2 linked regions of the Hydrogenovibrio crunogenus genome follow. The protein of the gene in region 1 interacts with the protein of each later gene in a pairwise test. Links are inferred from orthologs where the notes say so. Each region holds a gene or a part of one and is shown on either strand. Other genes may lie near its edges.

What was found.
Region 2: the proteins of GHNINEIG_RS11600 (region 1) and topA interact in binary tests that used the Escherichia coli proteins (3 or more experiments, as listed by UniProt). The link is inferred for Hydrogenovibrio crunogenus from one-to-one orthologs.

The regions. Positions count from the first base shown.
Region 1 is NZ_CP032096.1:2,438,890-2,450,832, forward strand. The notes cover bases 4,297-7,242. They hold GHNINEIG_RS11600 (YigZ family protein), read right to left. Parts: upstream 6,095-7,242; coding sequence 5,498-6,094; downstream 4,297-5,497. Other genes in these bases: queF (NADPH-dependent 7-cyano-7-deazaguanine reductase QueF), read right to left, coding at 4,382-5,215; GHNINEIG_RS11595 (hypothetical protein), read left to right, coding at 5,290-5,484; GHNINEIG_RS11605 (cation diffusion facilitator family transporter), read right to left, coding at 6,184-7,152; rlmD (23S rRNA (uracil(1939)-C(5))-methyltransferase RlmD), read right to left, coding at 7,210-7,242. Outside these bases: GHNINEIG_RS11580 (HAMP domain-containing sensor histidine kinase), read right to left, coding at 1-1,353; GHNINEIG_RS11585 (EAL domain-containing protein), read right to left, coding at 1,388-4,279; more of rlmD, read right to left, coding at 7,243-8,433; tRNA uridine-5-carboxymethylaminomethyl(34) synthesis GTPase MnmE, read right to left, coding at 8,480-9,835; GHNINEIG_RS11620 (hypothetical protein), read right to left, coding at 9,931-10,257; membrane protein insertase YidC, read right to left, coding at 10,278-11,933.
Region 2 is NZ_CP032096.1:205,189-217,314, reverse strand. What follows is about bases 520-3,648. They hold topA (type I DNA topoisomerase), read right to left. Parts: upstream 3,272-3,648; coding sequence 767-3,271; downstream 520-766. Other genes in these bases: GHNINEIG_RS00925 (response regulator), read left to right, coding at 3,533-3,648; GHNINEIG_RS00935 (sensor domain-containing diguanylate cyclase), read left to right, coding at 520-722. Outside these bases: more of GHNINEIG_RS00935, read left to right, coding at 1-519; more of GHNINEIG_RS00925, read left to right, coding at 3,649-4,435; DNA-processing protein DprA, read right to left, coding at 4,432-5,568; def (peptide deformylase), read left to right, coding at 5,635-6,144; fmt (methionyl-tRNA formyltransferase), read left to right, coding at 6,141-7,079; 16S rRNA (cytosine(967)-C(5))-methyltransferase RsmB, read left to right, coding at 7,083-8,396; GHNINEIG_RS00900 (DUF4390 domain-containing protein), read left to right, coding at 8,400-9,020; GHNINEIG_RS00895 (ATP-binding protein), read left to right, coding at 9,072-11,249; GHNINEIG_RS00890 (sigma-54-dependent transcriptional regulator), read left to right, coding at 11,273-12,126. UniProt on the Escherichia coli protein: Releases the supercoiling and torsional tension of DNA, which is introduced during the DNA replication and transcription, by transiently cleaving and rejoining one strand of the DNA duplex.

The sequences.
Region 1 (11,943 bases):
CCCTTTCATTGTTGAAGCCGGCTGTAGTTGGCCTTGAAAAAAATCTTTAAAGATGAGTTGATGGATTTCCTCAGAAATACCCGGCCCTTGATCTTCAACGCTTAATTGAAGCGTATTATCGCTGACTTCAGCTGAAATGGAAACACGACCGCCTTGTGGAGAAAACTTAATGGCATTCGAGATAAAGTTGCTTAACACCACTTTTAATTTCTCATAATCGGCATACAGCGTAGTCTCAGGCAACGACACGTTTAAATCTAATTGTTTACTTTGTAACAGCAGTTGATACTCCTGCTGTAACGACGCCACTAAATCCGATAAGGAGAAAAATCGGCTGTCCAAAGTCGATTGCATTGACACTGCCTTTTGATATTCCAACAAGTTGGCCACCAAATTCATGATGTTGAAGTTACCGACCTGCATCAATTCCACAATTTCTTTCTGTTCCGCATTCAGCGAACCAATCAATTCCTCCGACAACAGGTCGGTGCCTTCCTTCAAAGTGGCCAAGGGCGTTTTCAATTCATGGGAGATATTACGGATGAACTGCTGTTTTTCATTTTCAAGATGTTTAAGCTCTTGCCTGAGTCCTTCTAAATTCTCTCCAAGTTCCTGCAAATCCTTAGGGCCTTTGATCACAATAGGGGTTTCGAAATCCTCTTTGACAAGCCGCTGAATCTGCATCCGCGTTTTCTTAATAGGGCGGGTAATGTAGTGTACAAAAAAGATACTAAGCCCGAGAGCAAGTAATGCGCTGGCCAAGACGATAAAAAACAATCGCTGTCGTACCTGACTTTCATATTCCGATAAGGCGATGACTTCCAAAGATTGTTGCTTTGATCCCAGTTCTATAATCTTCCGAGCTTGTTGAGCCAAGTCCGCAAACTGACTGAGCACCTTTTCAGACAGGGCTTTACCGTTTTCTTTTGCGCTAATCAATTGAAATAACGCTGTTTCGTGTTGCTTTAATTGCTGCAATTGGTTGTTCAGATGAGCGGGTAAATGTTCTGACTGTGATTCATTGATCAGATCCACCAGCTTTTGATGATGGGTTGAAAACGCCTTTAATAACGAAGCCTCTTTTAAAACCTGGTATTGACGGATACTGCGTTCCATCGAAACCAGTCGTTCCAAGACTAATCGACTGTTTTCGGTCACCACTATGGTTTGGAAGACACTTTTATGAGCTTGTTTGGAGTAGTTGTCCATCGCCATCAAGGCGTACACAATGGCAAAAATCAATGGCACGCTGACAAGCATAAAACTGGCGAGCATCCATTGATAAAGAGACCCCACCCATGGCAAGTTCACTTGATGGAAAAGAGGCTTTAATCGTGATAAAAAGCTAGACATGAGAAGCCTCTTACTAGACTGTTCAAGTCCGGCTTTATTTGTGGAAGGTTTGGCACCATTGTAAAAATTCTTCCTGTTTAACCGGTGGACTAAACCCATAGCCTTGACCTAACTGACAGCCTTTTTTGTGCAGATATTCCATCTGCGCTTCAGTCTCAACCCCCTCAGCAATAACTTCAACACCGACGGCCAGACCAACAGCGATTATCGCATCGACAATCGCCAAGTCTTCTTTATCATGGGGTAAGGATCGGATGAAAGACTGATCGATTTTAAGCTGATCGAGCGGTAGCTTCTTTAAATAAGACAGGGAAGAGAAGCCTGTTCCAAAATCATCCATCGATAAAGACAGTCCTAGGGCTTTTAGGGCATGTAACACAGCAATCCCCTCTTGCTCATTCTGCAATAAAAAGCTTTCGGTCACTTCCAGTTCAAGATATTTCGGATCGAGCCCTGTTTCTTCCAGTACTTGCGCAACAGATTGAACAAAACCGCTGTGCATCAATTGTACTGTCGACACATTGACCGAAATACGTTCCAGCGTCAGACCTTGACGTTGCCAGGTTAACCATTGTTGGCAAGCCTGCAACAAAATTTCCCGACCCAGCGGGATAATCAACCCGGTTGACTCGGCAATCCCGATAAACTTAACTGGCGAGATGACCCCCATTTCAGGATGAATCCAACGGACCAATGCTTCTGCCCCCACCACCTGGTTGGTCTCTAAAACAATCTGTGGTTGGTAATAGGCAACCAATTCCTGATTCTCAATCGCCTGACGTAAGGCTTTTTCATAGAAGAAGTATTCCGATGTGGTCGCGGCTAATTCTGAGGAATGATAAACATACCCACTGTGAGGCAACTTTTTTGCTTCAAACAGGGCTTCATCCGCTGACTTCATTAAATCTAACGCCGTGTCCCCATCAATCGAAGAAAGCGCGACACCGATCTTGATATCCAGAATGTGTTCATGACCTTCCACTTCGAAAGGTGATGAAAAGGCTTCCATAATCTCTTCAGCAAAATACGACACATCCTGCTTATTTTGGAAGGATTCCATCAAAATCAAAAAGTTATCTGCTCCTAAACGAGCCACTGAATCTTCCGCATCCAATAATTGGGTTAAACGTTGAGCAACGCCTTTTAGCAATTGATCTCCATGTTCATACCCTATGGCATCGTTAATCATTTTAAAACGCGCAATATCAACGATGAGCAACGCCACTTGATTAGATTCATGGACCGACATTTGAATCGATTGCTGCAAACGATTCTTAAATAAAGAGATATTAGGCAACCCAGTCAAAATATCATAAAAAGAGAGCCGCGTGATTTCCTGCTCGGTGGCCTTTTGTTGGCTCAGGTCTTTCATCAACCCAACATAGTGTAGCAATTGGCCTTGTTTGTTTTTAACCGCATTGACTGTGAGCCATTCCGGATACATTGTGCCATCTTTTTTCCGGTTCCAAATTTCTCCCTGCCAGGTATCTTTTTCGATTAACTCTTGCCACATTGCCTGATAAAACAAGGTTGATTGCTGACCCGAACTCAGAATCGACGGGTTTTTTCCAAGCACTTCTTCTTGGCTGTAACCGGTAATTTCTTCAAATTTCTTATTCACCACCACAAAACGATTGTGAATGTCGGTGACCAAAATCCCTTCCCCGGCATTATCGAAAACGGAGCGTGTCAACATTTGAAAACGTTCACTTTCCTGACGAAAACTCAAATCATTCACCACAATCAAATGCGCGGGTTCAGCATGGTAGGTAATGGGTTTATGGGTCATTTCCACCATCACCTCAGAGCCGTCTTTACATAAGATGGTCTGTTCAATAAAGTCAGGATGATGTTGGTCAATTTTTTGCAGACGCTGCAAGAAGCGGTCATGCTCGACATCAGGAATGAGGTTTAAAAGACAGCTTTCCAATAACGCATTATCCTCATAGCCCAATAGTTGATGAGCGGCATGGTTTGCAAAAGCAATCTTGTCGTCTTGATAAATAATGACCCCATTGAGCGACATGCTCAATAAATCACGATAAAGCGTCTCGGCTTCTAATATGCGCTGTTCTTTTTCTTTGATGCTAAGACTGGCTTGGTAATAAAAGTTTTCTTCAATGCGGTGCAATAGCTCGGAAAAACTGATTAAATCAAGTAAATTGCCATTTTCATCTTCCACCCCAATGTGATGGAATTTATGCTGAATCATGAATTGCCTGACATAGGAGAGGCTTTGAGATTGTGAGACTGAAATCAATGGCCAGGAAGCGATGTCTTTGACCTTAAGCGTGCTGTAATCGATTTGTTGTGCGAAACATTTCAGAAGGTCACGCATTGAGACAATGCCCAACTGATCCCCGTCTTTGACGACCAGCGCATCCACCTTGTGTTCCGACATCACCGTCAATACTTCATCCATGCCACTCTCTGCCTGAATGAAGTATAAGTGCCCCGCCAGCAACTCTTGAATAGAAATACCATCTAAAAAGGTTTCGCAGCTTTGTGCCTGAACCAAATCCGACTCTGCCAAAACCCCGATAGGATTTTCATCACAATCGACCACCAATAAATGGTGAAACTGTTTTTTATGGAATAAATAGGTTGCCGAAGAAATCAGTTCGTCTTTATGAATTCGACAAACCGGCGAGTTCATAACCGACCGAATCGGTGAATTTAAAATGTCTGCTGAAGAGAAATCGAGTTTTAACAGATCCGTTCGTGTCCAGATGCCAATAATTTCGCTCGATTCTTCAATTAAAATCGACCCGATGTTTTTTTCGCTTAATTGCCCGATGACCTCTTTAATACAGGTGTCTGGCGTACAGGTTTCTAACCCGATGTGCATGAATTGTGAGACCACAAGAGGCTGCTTTTCTTGGATCGTTTGAGTTTCCGGGTCGGGGTGATGTTTCATGTTCGTCATTCTACACTAAGTTTTTTACCGCCACCATACACAATCCCAAGCACTTAGACAAGAATAATATCAATAACTATTATCATCTGCAACAACCGTTACAAGAACGTATCATTGTCGTACCAGTCTTGCACAATCAAACGTCTGCTCATAATTGGATCGATAAGGATTGATGTCCAATCCCCCTCGGCGTAAATACCGTGCATAGACAGTCAGTTTTTGAGGCTGACAGAAGCGCATAATATCCGTAAAGACACGCTCAACGCATTGTTCATGAAATTCATTATGTTCTCTAAATGAAATCAGGTATTTCAACAACCCTTCGTGATTGATGTGCGCACCCTCATACCGAACCACAATCGATCCCCAGTCAGGTTGTCCGGTCACCAGACAATTGGATTTCAACAAATGGCTATTCAAAGTTTCAGAAACCATCTCATCAGAATCAGTATGCAACAAGTCGGGGGTAACCTGATAATTTTCAACTTCGATATCCAAAGCATCCAAACAATGACCAGGTAGATTTCCCTGCAAAACAACCGATTCATTCAAACGATAAAACCTGACACCAACAGCCTTACCACACGCTTGGGATAAATCTTTCTGCCAACAAGCAATCACCTCGTCTTCTGATTCAAATCGAGTTCCATTAAAGGAATTCAAATACAATTTGAAAGATTTCGACTCAATCAAATTAGGCGCATCGGCTGAAAACACAAACTCAGCCCATCCGACTTGGGGTTTCCCTTTAAGGTTAAGCCAGGAGATTTCATACCCTGTCCAGATGTCCTCGCCCGAGAAAGGCAAAGAATTTAAATCAAACCCCAATTCATCTCGTTTTTCCTGGCGAGGAATCGGAAATAAAATCGTTGGATCATATGCCTGACAATAGGGAGTTGTTTGCCCTAAAAGGCTCTTATCGGCTGTGGAATTGGGGTTTGTCATAAATGTCTCTACACAAATCATGGGAACTTTGGGTATTATACGTTGAACCGTCTACTGAATTGAATGGAGCTTCAATGTTAATTACTTTGATCACGGGCATGCTATTAACCGCACTCGCTCTAGGTGTCTTGTGGGGTGGTTTTATCTTATTGCGACGATTGCCACGTTTCGAACACCTCAACAGCCGTGCTGCCAATAAGCGCATGTTACAACTGTCCCTTTTATTTTATTTTATCGGCATCATTTTAACCATTTACTGGATGGCGTAATTACGACCATGCGTCAAAGACATTTAAACGGACAACCCATGGCATTTAAAGAGTCCTTGAAAGATGCTAGATGAGAAACAGGTAGGCAAGCTTCAATCACCACCTGTTGACCATAGTCAATCGATTCAACTTGGCCGTCTAGTGTCGATAATAAATGACGGATCGGCTGTTCTTGTGAAAAATCACAGTCAATTTTGACTGAAGTAAGCGGGATTTGTTTATGGGTTGGCAACATTTCCATTACGGCTTGCGCGGACTGACTATAGGCACGCGTTAGCCCTCCCGCGCCTAATTTGATGCCGCCAAAATAGCGCACCACAATCACCATCACATCGCCCACACCTTTGTGTTGAAGAACATTTAAGATCGGTTTGCCAGCCGTGCCAGACGGTTCTCCATCATCGCCCATGCCCGCATTGGTCGCACAGGCAGGGTCTCCCAAAATATAGGCCCAGCAATGATGACGGGCATCCGGGTATGCAGCTTTCATGTCTTCTAACCATTCCATGCCTTCCGCACGGCTTTGAATGCCTTTCGCGAACGCGAGGAAACGGCTTTTTTTGATTTCAATTTCAGCTTGTGCTAATTCGGTTGGCGTAAAGTAAGACATAACCCTTATACAATTCAATTGAACAGAAAGTGTGGTGATTCAAACAAAAAATGACCAGGCCTGGTCATTTTTAATGATAACGTTCGCGTTTAAGAGGATGATTGCACCGTATCCTCACCTACACTTCGTGCCACCCAGATCGGTTGTGCGGTATAGATGACATCCAAAGATAAATAATCATAGGTGCGTTTCAAATGTTGAAACAAACGGTCTCGTAAAGCATCTTGTTGATTGAGGTCAAACGGAAAATCGGATTCCATTTGAATATAGACCTGCACGTAAATCATTCTGCCTGCTTGTAAGTAACGGATTTTCATATCCAGATACGGTACAGTCGCAAAGACCGTTTCCACTTCTTTTTGCAATAACGACATATGATCACTGTTATCAGTGCGGCCGATAATTTGAAGCCCGTTGTCTTTCAAGATTTTCAAAGGCATCGGCAACATCATCATAATCAAGACCAGAATCACGACTGGATCGGTATAAGGCACCCATTCACTGTGGCCGATCGATTCCATCCAAATTGCGACCGCAAAAGACAGGCCAACCGCAATACTGAGAATCCCCCCGACCAACCAGCCTTGTAAGTCGACATCGATCAAAGACGATTCTGCCGTCTTATTCATACGATACAAGATCGCCGCCAACCCAAACCCGAGAATGGACGCAATGATGGAATAGAAAACCGCAATATTGGCATCAATGTGGCGCCCGCCATGCAAAATGGCCTCTACCGAAGCATAAAAAGCTACCAAAATGACCAGCAGAATTAAAATGCCTTTGATGAAGTTCAAGACCGGCTCGAAAATGGCATAGCCAAACGGTTGAGATTGGCTGGCCTGTTTAGCCATCAACCCAACCACACGCAGTGTCAATAACCCGGCCACCAAATCAATGAAGGGGTAAACCCCATCCATCAGAATGGCTTGAGAGTTGGTTAAATAAAAGAACACCAACCCAAGCACAGCCATAATGACATCACCAAACATCACCAGTTTGATAGCGCTTTTTTCTGTCGCAATTTTTTGTTCTAAAGGAACTTTAACCTCTGCCATTTTTCTAACTCTTTTCAAGACTAAAAGTACCGTGTCACAGATAATGCTGTCACCGGTTTACAATTTAAAAATACCCGGCCCTCGTTTTTTGGGTTTTTTACCAGTGTTGGTTAACTGAACCATTACTTCGGTGTGCGAGGTATGAGGAAACATATCTACCATAATCGCTTTTTTCAGCTGGTAGCCTTGTTTTTCCAGTTCCTTGATGTCTCGAATCAACGTTGATGCGTTACATGAAACATAAACAATTTTGTCGGCTTTCAAGTGCCCCAATCCTTTGCAAAGCTGGTAAGCACCTTGACGGCCCGGGTCAAGCAAAACGCGATCATATTTCTGTTTTCTAAACCAGTTTTGCGGGCTCACATCTTTAAACAGATCGGCTTGATAAAAAGTAGCCTGCTCACAATACATATTGGTTGCATTGCGTTGCGCCATCTGCACTAAATCCGCCTCGCCTTCAATACCGATGACCTCTTTTACCTGCTGGGCAATTGGTAACGTAAAGTTCCCCACTCCGCAAAATAAATCTAATACACGCTGGTCCTTATTTAAATCCAACCACTCCAGTGCCTTGTTAACCATCTGCTCATTGATTTCCGCATTTACCTGAACAAACCCCTGTGCTGGAAAATCAAGCTTCAAACCGTTTATATGGTAACAAGGCGATGTCGAACCCGTAGTGGATTGGTCAGACCAAAAGATGCCGTTATCCGCTTCCACCACACTGATTTCTTTAAGCGATCGACTGGCATCTGGTAACACGGTCATACGCTTTTGCTTTAACGCTTCGTTCAATGCTGGCGTTAATAAAGGGCACTGCTCAATATCCACAATGTCATTGGAGCCTTTTGCTCGAAAACCAAAGCGTGCCTCTTTATCGGTTTTATTCTTCCCTAACACCAATCTCGCCCGACGACGATAAGCGTAATCTTGCCCCGTCAAAGGAGGGTCAATCTGGCAGGCTTTCATATTTAAAGCTTTCGATAAAGCAGTATAGAAGTGAGAAGCTTTCCATTTTCGCTGACCGTCAATGGATAAATGCTGTAATTGGCATCCACCACAGGTGTCATAGTGAGGACAAAAAGCCTCAACCCGCTCTTCAGAGGGTTCCATTAAACGCACGATTTCGGCTTCTTCATAGCTTGGCTGTCGATCCGTGATTCGAACCTCCACCACATCACCCGGCACGGCTTCTTCAACGAAAATCGCTTTACCATTCAAACGGCCAACACCACGACCATCATGAGATAACGTTTCAATCTTAACTGTCACTGTTTTCATTTATTTTCTTTTTTAGTTTACAAGTTAAAAACGTCTGGACCTTGCATTATTTACCGATACAAAACGAGGTAAAGATGCGCCCCAACAAATCGTCGGACGTAAATTGTCCGGTAATTTCAGACAATGCTTGCTGTGCTTGGCGTAAATCTTCTGCCAACAATTCCCCAGCCGCGAAATGCTCTAACTGTTGTTGGCCGGTTTCAACGAAATGTAAAGCCGTTTCCAACGCTTCCAAGTGGCGTTTTCGTGCCATAAAAACACCTTCCTCGGTCTGAGCATACCCCATTTCCGTTTTAAGATGCTGCTTCAGTAAATCCAGTCCTAAATGATGTTTTGCGGATAACCAAATTTCGGTTTCTCCTTCATTTTCTACCAGGCCTGGTGATTTTTCCATTAAATCAATTTTATTATGAATCAGTGTCACAGGTATATGGGATGGCATTTTTTCTAAAATGGCTTGGTCTTCTGGATGAATGGCTTCATTCGCCTGAACCATCACCAAAATACGATCGGCTTCTTCAATGGCTGCCCAGGCGCGTTGGATACCGATTTGTTCCACCGCATCCGTTGCCTCTCTCAACCCTGCGGTATCCAATACATGTAGCGGCATCCCATCAATTTGAATCTCTTCTTTAACAATGTCGCGCGTAGTGCCGGCAATATCGGTGACGATAGCCGATTCTCGACCCGATAACGCGTTCAGCAAACTCGACTTCCCCGCATTCGGCCGCCCTAAGATGACAACAGACATGCCCTCTCGTAACAACACGCCTTGCTGTGCCGCAGCTAAGACCCGATGTAACTGCTCTAAAATATGCTGAAGCTGGCCTGCGACCTTACCGTCTGATAAAAAATCGATTTCTTCTTCCGGAAAATCGATTGCGGCTTCTACATAAATTCGTAATTGTATGAGCTGTTCGACCAGTTCATTCACCTGGTTTGAGAAATCCCCTTGTAATGACTTCAGGGCTGATCTGGCGGCTTGCTGAGAGCTGGCATCAATTAAATCCGCAATGGCTTCGGCTTGTGCCAAATCGAGCTTATCATTCAAAAACGCTTGTTTTGAAAACTCACCGGGCTCAGCTAAACGTGCGCCTAACTGTACCACGCGCTCTAACAGCCATTGCAAAATAACCGGCCCACCATGCCCTTGCAGTTCCAACACATCTTCACCCGTAAAGGAATGCGGATTCGGGAAAAACAGCGCAATCCCCTGATCCAAAACCTGGCCTTCCGCGCCCAAAAACGAACCATAATGTGCATAACGCGGTTTGGGGCATATCCCCAAAACCTGTTCCGCAATCTTGGCGGCTTTATTTCCTGAAACACGGACGATCCCCACACCTCCGCGGCCAGGTGCGGTGGCAATTGCTGCAATGGTGTCGTTTGTTGAGAAATCCAATTTCCAGAATCCTTTCGGTGAATTTAAATACCTGATGAAAACGCAAAACGCCCTGAAAAGGGCGTTTTGTCAAATCAACCCCTTGTTCAGAGCAACTAAGAAACCACGTTATAAGTCGTTGTTTTCAAATCCGTTACAAAAGGTTTTTGATTCAGTCTTTCGACGGTTTTATCCAACTTCTTCTTTGATTTGAATGTCATTTCTTCCGCCTCATCATTCACTTTAAATGACAAAACATAAAGCGGCTGCGTGTCTATTGATTCCTTAGTAGGCGCCGTGGCCGCGGAAGCCGCACCTTCTTCCAGCGGAATATAACCGTTTTCAGTTTTATAGCAAATCGGTGTGGTACCGTCTGCAACTAAAAACGTGACCTTACCGAACATTGGATGATCTTTACCCAGTTTTTGATAAGTTAATTGCATGTGTTTTCCTTTTCTTTCAATTATTTCTCTTCGCCGGCTTCAATTTTTCTGGTGATGTACCATTGCTGTGACACCGATAGAATGTTGTTCACTACCCAGTAAAGTACCAAACCGGCCGGGAAGAACATGAAGAAGATTGTGAAAATAAAAGGCAGTGCTTTCATGACCTTTTGTTGCATTTCATCCATCATCGCTGAAGGGTTCAACTTCTGCTGTACCCACATTGAAATCCCCATCAGGATTGGCAAGATGAAATAGGGATCTTTAACCGATAAATCATCGATCCATAAAATCCAAGGTGCTTGGCGCATTTCAGCAGAATAAAGCAGTACCCAGTAAAGTGCGATGAAAACCGGCATTTGAACCAAAATCGGTAAACACCCGCCCAACGGATTAATCTTTTCTTCTTTATACAGCTTCATCATTTTTTGCTGGAAGATGACTTTGTCGTCGCCATAGTTTTCTTTCAACTGTTTGAGCTTTGGCTGGAACTTCTTCAAACGCGCCATGGAACGGTAAGACGTTTCAGACAGTTTATAGAACAACAGTTTGATCAATACCGTTAATAAAATGATTGACCAACCCCAGTTGCCCACCAATGCATGAATTTTTTCCAACACCCAGAAGATAGGTTCGGCGATAATCGTTAAAACACCATAGTCAACAGTCAACTCAAGACCTGGCGCAATTTTTTCCAGGTTATCCTGAATAATCGGGCCAATATATAATTCCGATGACAAGGTTTGTGATTGACCCGCAGCAACCGTCTCCATTGGTTCAACCACACCCGCAACATACTCACCATCATTTAATGGCTTCGCATAATAACGGTTCTGACTCTCTTGATCCGGAATCACAGCTGACATGAAATAGTGCTGAATCATCGCGGCCCAGCCACCCGTGGTTTGAACACCTTGAATCGGCTGTTTGCTCAAGTCATCAAAAGAATGTTTGTTGTATTTGCTTTCAGCGTGGCCATCATACAGAACCGGTCCTGTGTAGGTATACATCATGGCATTATGATCCGGATCATAAGTATTGCGGACTAACTGAGAATAAAGACCACCGGCCCATTCTTTCTGTGTGGTGTTATCAATTTGATAGTTTAAACCGATAACGTATTTGCCCTTGGTAAAGACATAGGTCTTCGTGACTTTCACACCATCTTGTTCCCACGTCAGTGGAACCGTCAGCGTATCGCCGGTCATTTCATAATGGGTTTGAGGAGTTTGATATAACGATTTATGGGTAGGCGCTGGCAAAACGGCCTTGGATTGCAACGCGATCCCGTTTTGCGCCACATACATCATTTGTCCGGTGTCACCCATCAAATGGAACGGTTGAGCACGATCATTCGTTGCTGCATACTTCAATAGCTTCACATCTCGGATATCACCGCCTTGCGTATCAATAACGATATCCAGCACATCGGTTTTCACTGAAATACGCTGTGCCTGTTTAATTTGTGCTTTGGCGGTCGGAACATCTTCCATAGCCTGATGGGCCGTTGGCACATCCGGGTTAATCTCAGAGGTGTCCATTCCTTTATCAGTTTTTTGTGTCACAGCGGCTGTTTGAGGGGGCAATGACGCTTTATGCTGAAACTGTGTCCATTGCATCCAAATCCAGAGTAATGTAAATGCCAGTGCTAACCACCAGAAAGATCTCATATTCATCAATACTGTT
Region 2 (12,126 bases), 2.2 Mb from region 1 along the record:
ATAATTTACAGGACGAACCACCACAGGACATTTTAAGCCAAGTGGACAAGGACCTGGCTTGGCGCGGTGAATTGACACTACACCACACCAACGGCGAGTTGGCTCGCTCCAGTTTGGTGGATTGCCAAAAGGTCATTCACCAAACCACTCAGACAACGCATTATGCTTTGGTTTATACCGATATTACGGAATTAAAACAAACCCAACAGGAGTTGAGTTTTTTAGCAAATACAGACATTGTCACCGGGTTACCGAACCGAAATTACTTTTATCAGGCGCTAGATGAATGGCTGCAAGCCTTTAAGAATTCTGGCAACAAGTTTACTTTGATGTTTTTAGATTTAGATAACTTCAAAACTGTCAATGATACTCTGGGACATGATACGGGAGATCATCTGCTTAAATCGGTGAGCGAACTCATCGCTGAACATATCGCCGAAGACACATTATTTGCTCGTGTAGGTGGGGATGAATTTGTGATTTTGTGCCGTGCTTACACCACACCTGAACAACTCAATGAAATTGGTAACAATCTCAATCAACTACTCAGTCAGCCCTTCAAAATTGGTGACCATGAAATTAAAATTGGTTCCAGTATTGGCATCGCCCTTTTCCCGGATCACGGTTCAACCAAAGAAACCTTGCTGAAGCATGCCGACCAAGCGATGTACCAAGCAAAAAATGCAGGAAAAGGCCGTTATAAAATCTACCAGGCCTGGTAGATTTTAGCCATGACACCCCTCATCTAATGTAAGAAAACTCTTTACTAGTCAGACGTCTTTTTGGCTGGCGTTTTACGCGCTGGTTTTTTAGCAGGCGTTTTTTTCGCCGCCGGTTTTTTCTTAGCCGCTGGCTTCTTGGTGGTGGTTTTTTTAGCGGTAGCTTTTTTAGCAGGCGTTTTCTTTTTCGCCGCCGCTCGCCCACGTTTTTTCGGTTCTGGCGCTTCGTCCAAACGTTTTTGACACTCTTCTAGGCTAAGTTCCAATGCCTCTTCATCTTTTTTGATTTTCGCGTTCTTTTTCGTTGTCACATCTGTGATATAAGGCCCCCACCGACCTTTTAAAATCTTCACATCGGTTCCAGGGAAAACCTTAATAATTTTTTCCGCTTCAGTTACGATTTTCGACTCAATCAATGCGACGGCATCTTCCAGTTCAATACTCAGAGGGTCAAACCCTTTAATTGGCGCATATTTTTTCGGACCGTATTCCAAGTACGGACCGAAAGGGCCTTGTTTGGCAATAATCATTTGCCCTTTTTCAACGGCAAACTCAGTGCCATCAACCGCTTTGGCGGAAAACGACTCCGGCATCTCACCGACTTCACGCGGTAATTTGAACAGCTCCAATGCTTCTTCTAATTTTAGCGTGTCCATCTTTTGCCCAGGCATCAAGCTGGCAAAGGTCGGTTTCTCTTCATTTTCACCATCGCCTAATTGCACATAAGGACCAAACCGTCCGATTTTAACGAACATCGGTTTACCGGTTTTTGGGTCATCTCCTAAAGCACGCGACTGCCCCGCTTCTTCTCTGGAAACATCTTCTGCAGCGTCCACTCGAGGGTGGAACTGCTGGTAAAACTTGGTCAACATCTCCTGCCAAGACTCTTTGCCCTGCGCAATGATGTCGAATTCAGATTCCACCGAGGCTGTAAACTGATAATCCAGTACATCACCAAAATGTTTCACCAAAAAGTCGGTGACGATCCCGGCGATATCGGTTGGAAAGAGCTTATTCTTTTCCGTTCCCGTCGTTTCGGTCAGCGTATTCACGTCCATACCATCAGCCGTCAGCGACAATTGACGATACTCACGTTGTCGCCCTTCCCGATCTTCTTTGACCACATATCCCCGCTGTTGAATGGTATCAATGGTTGGCGCATAAGTAGAAGGACGGCCAATTCCCATTTCTTCCAGCGTACGAACCAAGCTGGCCTCATTATAACGAGCTGGAGGTCTAGAAAAGCTCTGTCTCACAATCAATTCACCTAACTTCAAAGCCTGCCCGACTTTCAATGGTGGTAATTGCCCTTCCTTAGCATCATCATCCAGGTTATAAACTTTCAGAAAACCGTCAAACGTAATGACTTCACCCTTCGCCACCAGCTTTTCAGCAGGCATGCCTTCAAGAGCAATGTCTACATTGGTTCTTTTTAACTGTGCATCTGCCATTTGAGAAGCAATCGCTCGTCGCCAAATTAACTGGTAGAGACGCTGTTCATTGCGTTCCCCCGTCACTGACTTGACTGAAAAATCAGTCGGTCGAATGGCTTCATGCGCTTCCTGCGCATCGGCATTTTTGGTTTTATAGCGACGCGTTTTAGAATAAGACTTGCCAAACTCTGAGACAATTTCATCATGTGCCTTCTGAATGGCTTCCTCAGATAGATTGACTGAGTCGGTACGCATATAGGTAATCTTCCCGGACTCGTACAAACGCTGTGCAATCATCATGGTCTGCTTGACAGAAAAGCCCAGTTTTGAAGACGCTTCCTGTTGCAGGGTGGATGTTGTAAAAGGAGCTTTCGGTGATTTTTTCGCCGGTTTTTCTTCCAATGCCGAAACCGTCAATGCCGCCGATTTCGCTTGTTCCAAATAGGCTTGCGCTTCTTCTTCCGTCTTAAAGGCAGCGCCTCGCTTCACCTCAACCGTTCCAACGACCTGTTGGCTGTCATCTAAAATATCCAACGTTCCTTGAAGGCGATACACATAATCCGACTCAAATGCATCGATTTCTCTTTCTCTCTCAACAATCAAACGCACAGCGACAGATTGAACACGACCGGCAGACAACCCTGTTCGAATTTTTTTCCATAAAATAGGGGATAACTCAAACCCGACGATACGATCGAGAATACGACGGGCTTGTTGCGCTTCAACCAAGTCCATATCCACTTTACGGGGTTCGGCTATGGCTTTTTGTATCGCCGTTTTGGTAATTTCATGAAACACAATACGTTTGGTATCATTAACATCTAGCTTTAAGGCTTCCGCTAGGTGCCATGCAATGGCTTCCCCTTCGCGGTCCTCATCCGTTGCCAGCCAAACAGTTTCAGCTTCTTTGGTTAGTTTGCGCAATTCGGTAACGGTCTTCTTTTTATCCGGCGAAATTTCGTAATTCGGCATAAAACCATTTTCAATATCAATCCCCATCCCTTTTTTCTGGATGTCACGGATATGGCCATAGCTTGAACGAACGGTAAACCCTTTGCCCAAGTATTTTTCAATGGTCTTAGCTTTAGCAGGAGACTCCACTATCACCAAATTCGTCATATGCTTTATTCTCTATTTCAGTCGGTTTATTTTTTAAAGAGTGCAAAAAAAGTCTAATAATTGCAAACTTTTATTTCAATCAATCCGCGCAACATAACATGACGGATTTTCTTTCAGTTCTAGTACACAAATCCATTCCGTCGCTTCTCTCAAGTCTTTGGCCTCGGCTTGTATTTTGAGTAGCGAAGCTATTCATAAACATGTTAAGCTTATGACATAGAACCCATCTTATAGTATTGTTTTAAAAAGGCATAAAAGGTAATGAAACAAGCCAATTTACTGATTGTAGAAGACGATTTAATCAGTTTAAAACTGCTTCAAAGCTTTCTAAAAACAGAAAACTATAATTTATACATTGCCAATGATGGGGAGGAAGCTTCTCATCTCATTCGCCAAAAACCTAAAGATTTCTTCCACTGCATCATTTCCGATTATCTAATGCCAAATAAAGATGGCATTCAGTTGCTGGAAGAGCTTAAAGAAGACCCTGAATACAAAAAAATTCCGTTTATTCTGCAAACCTCTGCCAACAGCGAAGCAGAAATTCAACGCGGGATTAATGCTGGCGCATTCTACTATCTAATTAAGCCAATTACCAAAGAAACCTTAATTTCAGTTGTTAATGCGGCTTTAAAAGACTTTAAAAATCATCGGGAAGCGCTTACCACCATAGAGGGAATCAACACCGCCTTCCCTCTAATGAAAAGTGGACACTTTCAATTCCAGACGCTTGATGAAGCCAAACATCTGTCAAACTTTATCGCGTTTCTTACCAAGGATCCGGATAGCATCGGGATTGGTTATTTAGAATTAATGATCAATGCCGTTGAGCATGGTAACTTAGGCATTACCTACGACGAAAAAACTCAGTTGATCAATGAAGCACGCCTGCACGATGAAATTGCTTATCGACTCAGCTTACCGGAAAACCAGAAAAAGTATGTCTCAGTCGACTTAGATCACTCTGATTCTGACCTGACGGTCACGATTACGGATATGGGCACTGGGTTTGACTATGAAAAATATTTAGAGTTCTCCATTGACCGCGCCATGGATAACCATGGACGGGGAATCATGATGGCCAACAAATTGAGTTTTGACGCACTGGAATATTCGGAAGGTGGTCGTAAGGTCAGCTGCAAAACCGCCCAGTTAAAGATTTAAGTCAAACGACGCCATCTTCCGGCCGATAAGGCCTCTATTCGACCATCCAATTCCAACATCAGCAATTGACTCTGAATATCCGATACAGGAAGCTTACTGAGTACAGCCAACTCATCCAAGCCGATAGGATCAAATTCAATATAACGCAAAAGATTCCCCGGTTCTTCCTCTTTATTTTTTTCGTTATACGGTGCCTCTTGCGCATTAGAGGGAGCATTTAAGGATAATTGTAAAATGGCGGATAGTTCTTCCAAAATGTCTTGTCCTGATTCCACCAATTTTGCTCCTTGTCGAATCAACTGGTGACATCCTTTTGCCTGGGGATTATTAATAGAACCCGGCACGGCGAACACTTCCCGATCTTGTTCAACAGCGGTTCTAGCGGTAATCAGCGACCCACTTTTCAATGCCGCTTCGACGACCAAAGTGCCGACGCTGAGTCCGGAAATAATACGGTTACGTTGTGGAAAAAAATGGGCCATGGGTTTGGTGCCCAGAGGGTATTCTGATACAAGTGCGCCATTTTGGGCAATTTGACGTGCAAGTTCTCGGTTTGCTGCTGGGTAAACCCGATCGAGCCCGGTTGCAACCACCGCGACCGTTGTGCCTTGCATCCCGTCCGAGTTTGAAGCCTCTGCTTGCAAAGCACCGTCATGAGCCGCTTTATCAATACCCGACGCCAACCCACTGGTGATTGTTAACCCGACACTGGCCAGATACTGTGCAAAGTCCATGGCCGTTAAGCGTCCCTGTTTAGAAGCATTCCGACTGCCGACAATCGCCAATTGAGGTTCGGAGAGCAAACTGACATCCCCTCTGACATAAAGCAAAATCGGTGGGTCTGAAATACGTTTCAGTAACTCAGGGTAGCTCGCATCTTCTAACGTCAAAATGGTTTGTTCCGGCTGATGTGACCAAGTAACAGCCTCAGAGATAAGAACGTCATTGCCAGGGTCGAACAAACGCTCAAGCTGTTTAGGCGTTAATAATTGACTCGATTGCCAACTCGCTTGCGAGGCAGCCATCGCTTGTGAGATACTGCCGAAATAAGATGTAATTTGAGGCAATTGCTTTGCATTGACGCGCGCAAAGTGTAATAAAAGCCAGTCATGCAAGTTGTCTAAATCAGACATAGGTGACTCAATCCGCTATAATTTAGGGTCATTCATTCAAAACGTTAAAAAAGTATACCTTGTATTATGGATAAACTCGATATTGTTCTCTACCCTGATGAAGGATTAAGAGAGGTTTGCAAGCCCGTTCCTGAAATGACAGACGAACTGGACAAGCTCATAGATGAGATGTTTTACACCATGTATGATGCACCGGGAATCGGCTTAGCCGCGCCTCAAGTAGCCGTACAGCAACGCTTGATTGTGGTTGACATCTCTGAAACCAAAGACGAACCCATTGCTTTATTGAACCCGGAAATCGTCAAAACCGCAGGCAAAATCACTTGGGAGGAAGGCTGTCTTTCTATCCCGGGGATTTATGCAAAAGTCGACCGACCCTCAGACATACTGGTTCGTGGCATGGATCGAGATGGCAAAACGATCGAATTCGAAGCCAACGAACTGTTAGCGGTATGCATTCAACATGAAATTGATCATTTAAACGGCAAATTGTTTATTGATCATCTTTCTGGATTAAAGCGAACCCGGGCGATTCAAAAATTTAAAAAAGAAATGGCAGTACAAGCAAACTCATGACACAGCCCCTTAGAATCATTTTCGCCGGCACGCCGGACTTTTCGGTGCCCCCCCTTAAAACCTTGATTGACTCCGAGCATGAAGTGGTGGCGGTTTACACCCAACCCGACCGACCGGCAGGACGAGGTCGGAAACTCACTGCCAGCCCCGTGAAACAGACCGCGTTAGAGCACGGCATTCCTGTTTACCAACCTATGTCACTCAAAACGCCTGAAGCGCAAGCGGAATTAGAAGCGCTTCAGGCCGATGTGATGATTGTGGTGGCGTATGGCCTAATACTTCCCAAAGCCGTTTTAGACATGCCTAAATATGGCTGTTTAAACATTCACGCCTCGATTTTACCTCGATGGCGGGGTGCGGCCCCCATTCAGCGTGCAATTCAAATGGGGGACGCTGAAACGGGTGTGACCATTATGCAAATGGATGTGGGACTGGATACTGGAGATATGCTCACCATCTTAAAAACCCCCATCATGCCCGAAGATACCGCACAAACCTTACATGATCGTTTAAGTGCGCTAGGATGTGACGCACTGATGACAACATTGAATGACCTACAAGCCGGCAACCTGTCTCCTGTCCAACAAGATGAAAGCCAAGTCACCTATGCTGAAAAGCTCAATAAAGCGGAGGCCGAGATTGATTGGCAGGCCTCCGCACAGACTTTAGCTCGTCAAGTACAAGCCTTTAATCCTTGGCCGGTTGCGTTTACGCAATACCAAGGCCAACCTTTGCGTATCTGGCAAGCTGAAATCGGCGATGCTTCAACCCAAAAATCACCAGGTCTGGTCGTTTCTGTCAGCAAAGCAGGGATGGAAGTCGCCACTGGCAAAGGGTCATTATTGATTAAACAAGTGCAACCTTCAGGTAAAAAAGCCATGCCCGCTTATGACTTTGCGCAAGCGCGTCAGCTGATTGGCCAAACATTAGGATAAACCATGGCCGTTAACAGTCGTTATATCGCTTTAAAAATTTGCTTAACCGTCATTGAACATGGCCGTTCTTTAAGCCAATCGTTAGCTGAAGGCTTAGCGCAATTCAGCGATCGACGAGAACGCGCTTTTACTCAAAACTTGGTGTTGGGTACGCTACGTTGGCAAGACCGGTTGGAAGCCATTCGAAGCCATTTATTAAAAAAACCGTTAAAGGCCAAGGATGAAGATGTTAATCAGCTTATCTTGTTAGGACTCTATCAAATTCTGTATATGGATACCCCGGAGCATGCAGCGGTTTCTGAAACTGTTAATCTTACCAAGTCACTGAAAAAGCCTTGGGCAAGAGGTCTCATCAACGGAGTATTAAGAACTTTTCTTCGGGACAAAGACAGCATTTGCGAAGAAGTCGATAAAAAACCGGCTTATCGTTATTCACACCCACAATGGTTTACCAAAACCATTCGCAACGCCTACCCTGACCATTGGGAGCAGATTTTGTCGGCTAACAATGAACCCGCTCCGTTAACTTTGCGAGTCAATCCACTTCACCAAAACCGGGACGCATTTTTAAACTTGCTTTCAAAACAAGACGTGGAGGCGGATATTCACCCGAAGGCCCCGCAGGGCATCGTGTTAAAAAACAGTTTAGACGTTACGCAACTGCCGACTTATGATGAGGGGGGATTCAGTGTGCAGGATGCAGCGGCGCAACAAGCGGCTTATTTGTTAGCGCCCCAGCCGAATGAATTTATTCTCGATGCCTGCGCCGCCCCCGGAGGCAAAACCACACACCTGTTAGAACTGAGTGATAACCAGGCTAAGGTGTTTGCCTTAGAAAAGGAGCCCGAGCGTATTGAGCGTTTGTCTGAAAACTTATATCGCTTAGACCTGTTCGCTGAGATTGAGGTTGGCGATGCGTCGCAGCCTGACCAATGGTGGCCGGAAATTCAATTTGATAAAATTTTATTGGATGCGCCCTGTTCCGCCACGGGCATTATTCGACGCCACCCCGATATCAAATGGCATCGAACCCCCGAAGACATTACGGCATTGACAGAATTACAGGCAGCTATCCTACAGTCGATTTGGCCTAGATTAAAACCGGGCGGAAAACTACTCTATGCCACTTGCTCGGTCTTACCGCAGGAAAATCGGGATCAAGTGTCACAATTTCTTCAACAAACACCGGATGCGAAAGAAATCCCTATTGACGCCGACTGGGGAATTTCGATTAAAGACGCCCCCGGGCGACAGATTCTGCCAGGCCAGGATGGCATGGACGGCTTTTATTATTGCTTAATTGAGAAAGGTTGTTAAATCATGAAAATGCTAGGTGTTGACAGGGGTATCTTTGCAGTTTTCAAACGCCTAAGCTTAGTGATTACATTAGGATTCAGTTCTTTCATTTATGCGGCTGACACTCCACCCTCTTCCATCCAAATCCTGTATTTAAATGACTATCAGGATAATCAGCAACTGGTACTTGATGCTAGCGTTCGCTTTCAATTTAAAGAACCTGTTCTCACCGCGTTGCAACATGAAATTCCCTTAACGTTTAATACCGAAATAGAACTGAATGAAGTCCATTCGCTATTAGGATTTAATATGCATCGCAACCGTGTCACCATTCAATATCAATCCCAGTTGCAATATTTTGGTTACAGCCAACTGTATATCATCTCAAATAAACGTAACAAAAAGGTGCAAAGCTTTAGCAACTTGAAAGATGCTTTGTACACCCTGGGAACGCTCTCTAACTTCCGAATAACTGACTTGGCGGATTTACACCCTAATACACTTTATGCGATCAAGATGCGTGTTTCGCTGAATAAATGGCAACTGCCTACGCCATTGATTATTGATGCATTATGGTCTTCGGACTGGCACTTAGACAGTGATTGGAGTAACATCCAAATTCAATCACCCAAAAGTTGGTTATAACCTTAATCGACTGAATTCTTTACTTATTTAACTTTTTTAAAGCAGATTTATATGCCTTCAAATCAACAATCACGTTTCCTCAAACAATATGGCTGGCTCATTGCGATTTCCAGCATCTTGTTGATTTCCTTGATTGTCATGAGCCAGATTCTGCAAAACGCTTCACAGTTTGCACAAACCTACTCTACCTTGTTGTTTATTTCATTTGGCGGCATGATTGTATTGATCATAATGCTTGCTCGAACCCTTCACAAGCTTCGAAAGCAGTACAAGGCCAATATTCCTGGCCTCAGATTGACTGTTCGATTAACAACCGTTATTGGCTTTATGTTGGGAATCCCACTTGCCATTATTTTTTATTTTTCCATGAGTTTCGTCCATCAAGGGATTAACCAATGGTTTGATGTCAAAACAGAAGAGGCCTTAGCTAATGCGGTCAAGCTGGTTCAAATCACATTGGATGATCAAACTCGGCGTAACCTGAACAACACTCAACAAGCGCTTAAACTGCATCGTGATGAACTCTTTATTACGCCCGTCCTCACTCTGAATAAACTCGGGGAACAACTGAATACTCGAGAAATTGCCCTCTATAAAAGCGATGGTCAACTCATCGCGTACAGCAGTCAGGATAATGTTAATATTTTGCCTAAATCCCCTGCCCCCAGACTGTTTCAACAGATCCGAAAAAAATTAACCTATGCCGCCATTGAAACGCAATCTGGGTTAAATACGTCTTATCAGATCATCCGGATTATGTTGCCGATTACAGATATACACAACAACAAACACTATGCGTTACAAGCCGTTTTTTCAATTCCGGAACAATTAAGCCACTTAGCCGATACGGTTCGAATTTCGGCTAGCCAATATCAAGAATTGTCTTATTTGAAGGGGCCACTTAAAACGAGCTTTACCGTGATTTTAAGCATGGTGCTCTTATTAACCATGATCAGTGCTCTACTTTTCACAATCAAAACCATTCAAAACATTACCCGACCCATTCGAACATTAGCACGCGGAACAGAAGCCGTTGCGAAAGGAGATTACGCCATTTCCATGCCGGTCGTTCAAGAAGATGAAATGGGACAACTCATTCACTCTTTTAACGACATGATTCAGCAGATTGCAAAAGCACGAAATGACATCAAATTTGGGCACCAGCAAACTGAAATGCAGAAGCTTTATCTGCAAGCCATTATCAAAAATCTCAATAGTGGCGTCCTAACCTTAGACATGAACTTACGATTAAAAACCATTAATGACGCCACCAACAGTATTCTGAATACCGACCTGTTTAAACAGCTTGGAAAACCACTGAATGAAATCTTGAAACAACCTGAGAGCCAGCATTTAAAACAGTTTTTTGACACCATTTTTCCTTTATTCCGAAACGACGCCAAACCTTGGAGCGAACAACTTACCTTTGATTGTAAAGAAGGTCAAAAAATATTACTGGTTCATGGCTCAACACTGCCCAGCCTTGATCAGAAAGTAGGCGGATTTGTTATTGTCATTGAAGACATCACTCAGCTGGTACAAGCACAATTGCATGCGGCGTGGAGTGACGTTGCTCAACGCTTAGCCCATGAAATCAAAAACCCGCTAACGCCCATCCAGCTTTCTGCAGAACGACTACATTATAAGCTCAACAATAAGCTGACGCCTTCTGACCAACAGCTCCTTAAAAGAATGACTGATACCATCATTGAACAGGTTGGAGCCATGCAAAACTTGGTTCAAGCATTTACCGAGTATGCAGATACCCCTGAAATTGAACTGAGTCAACTCAACTTGAACACCCTTATCAAGGATGTGGTGAGTATGTATAAAGACCCTAAAGCAAATTGGAAGGTCTCTTACAAAATAGACCCACAATGCCCAAAAATCACAGCGGACGCTTCAAAACTAAGACAGTTGCTACATAACTTGATTAAGAATGCGATTGAAGCCTGTGGTGAAAGACCAGACACACGCATTGAAGTTCGAACCGATTGTGCACAAGATGAGATTAATTTTTCTATTTGTGATAATGGACCGGGGATTCCCGAAAAAGCAAAAAACTGGATATTTGAACCTTATTCCACTGATAAACCGAAAGGAACTGGATTGGGGTTAGCGATCGTGAAAAAAATTGTCGACGAACATCAAGGACAAATTCATGTAGAATCGGAACTCGAACAAGGAACCTGCTTTATAATAAACTTACCGCAACATACTAAAGTATAGCTGTCTAATAAAATGACCCTACTATGAAACCAGGCAAATTACTGATCGTTGATGATGAAAAGGACATTCGTAGCCTCATGCAGGAAATTTTTTCTGAAGAGGGGTATGAAGTCATGGTTGCTGCCAATGGGCAACAAGCGCAAGACATTTGGCGAAACAAAGCGCCCGACTTAATTTTTCTAGACATATGGATGCCCGATATTGATGGCATTTCGCTTCTGAAAGAAATGATTGCTGAAAATGTTCTCGATCACAGCAGTGTCATTATGATGTCTGGGCACGGTACGATTGAGACTGCTATCGAAGCGACAAAACTCGGTGCGTATGATTTTTTAGAAAAACCGCTCTCGCTTGCGAAACTTCTCATTACAGCTGAGCGCGCGATGGAACACCTCCACCTTCATAGCGAAAACCGTCATTTAAAACAAAAATTACCAGATCAGATCCTACCGATCGGCAAAAGTAAACTCATTGTCGAACTGAGAGACTCGATTAATCGCCTCGCCAAATATTCCATGCCGATTCTGGTAAAAGGAGAACCGGGTACTGGTAAACACCGTTTAGCCGAAGCCATTCACAAACTGGGGGAGCGCAAAGAACAGCCGTTGTTCGAAATCCATGCACCCGATTTTGATGAACAAGAAGAGCTCATTCTCGGTTTGGAAACAGAGCAAAACACCTTTCCAGGTGAGTTGATACATGCTTCTGGTGGTACTTTGATTATTTCGGATATCGAGCAACTCAGCACCAAGGGCCAAAACTTTTTAAGCCAACTTTTATTTGACGGTTCTTTTGTTCGTCCAGGTTCGAACAAAAAAATTGCCTTGGATGTCCGTATCATTGCTTTAACAAAAATTGGCTTAGATGATTTAGCTCA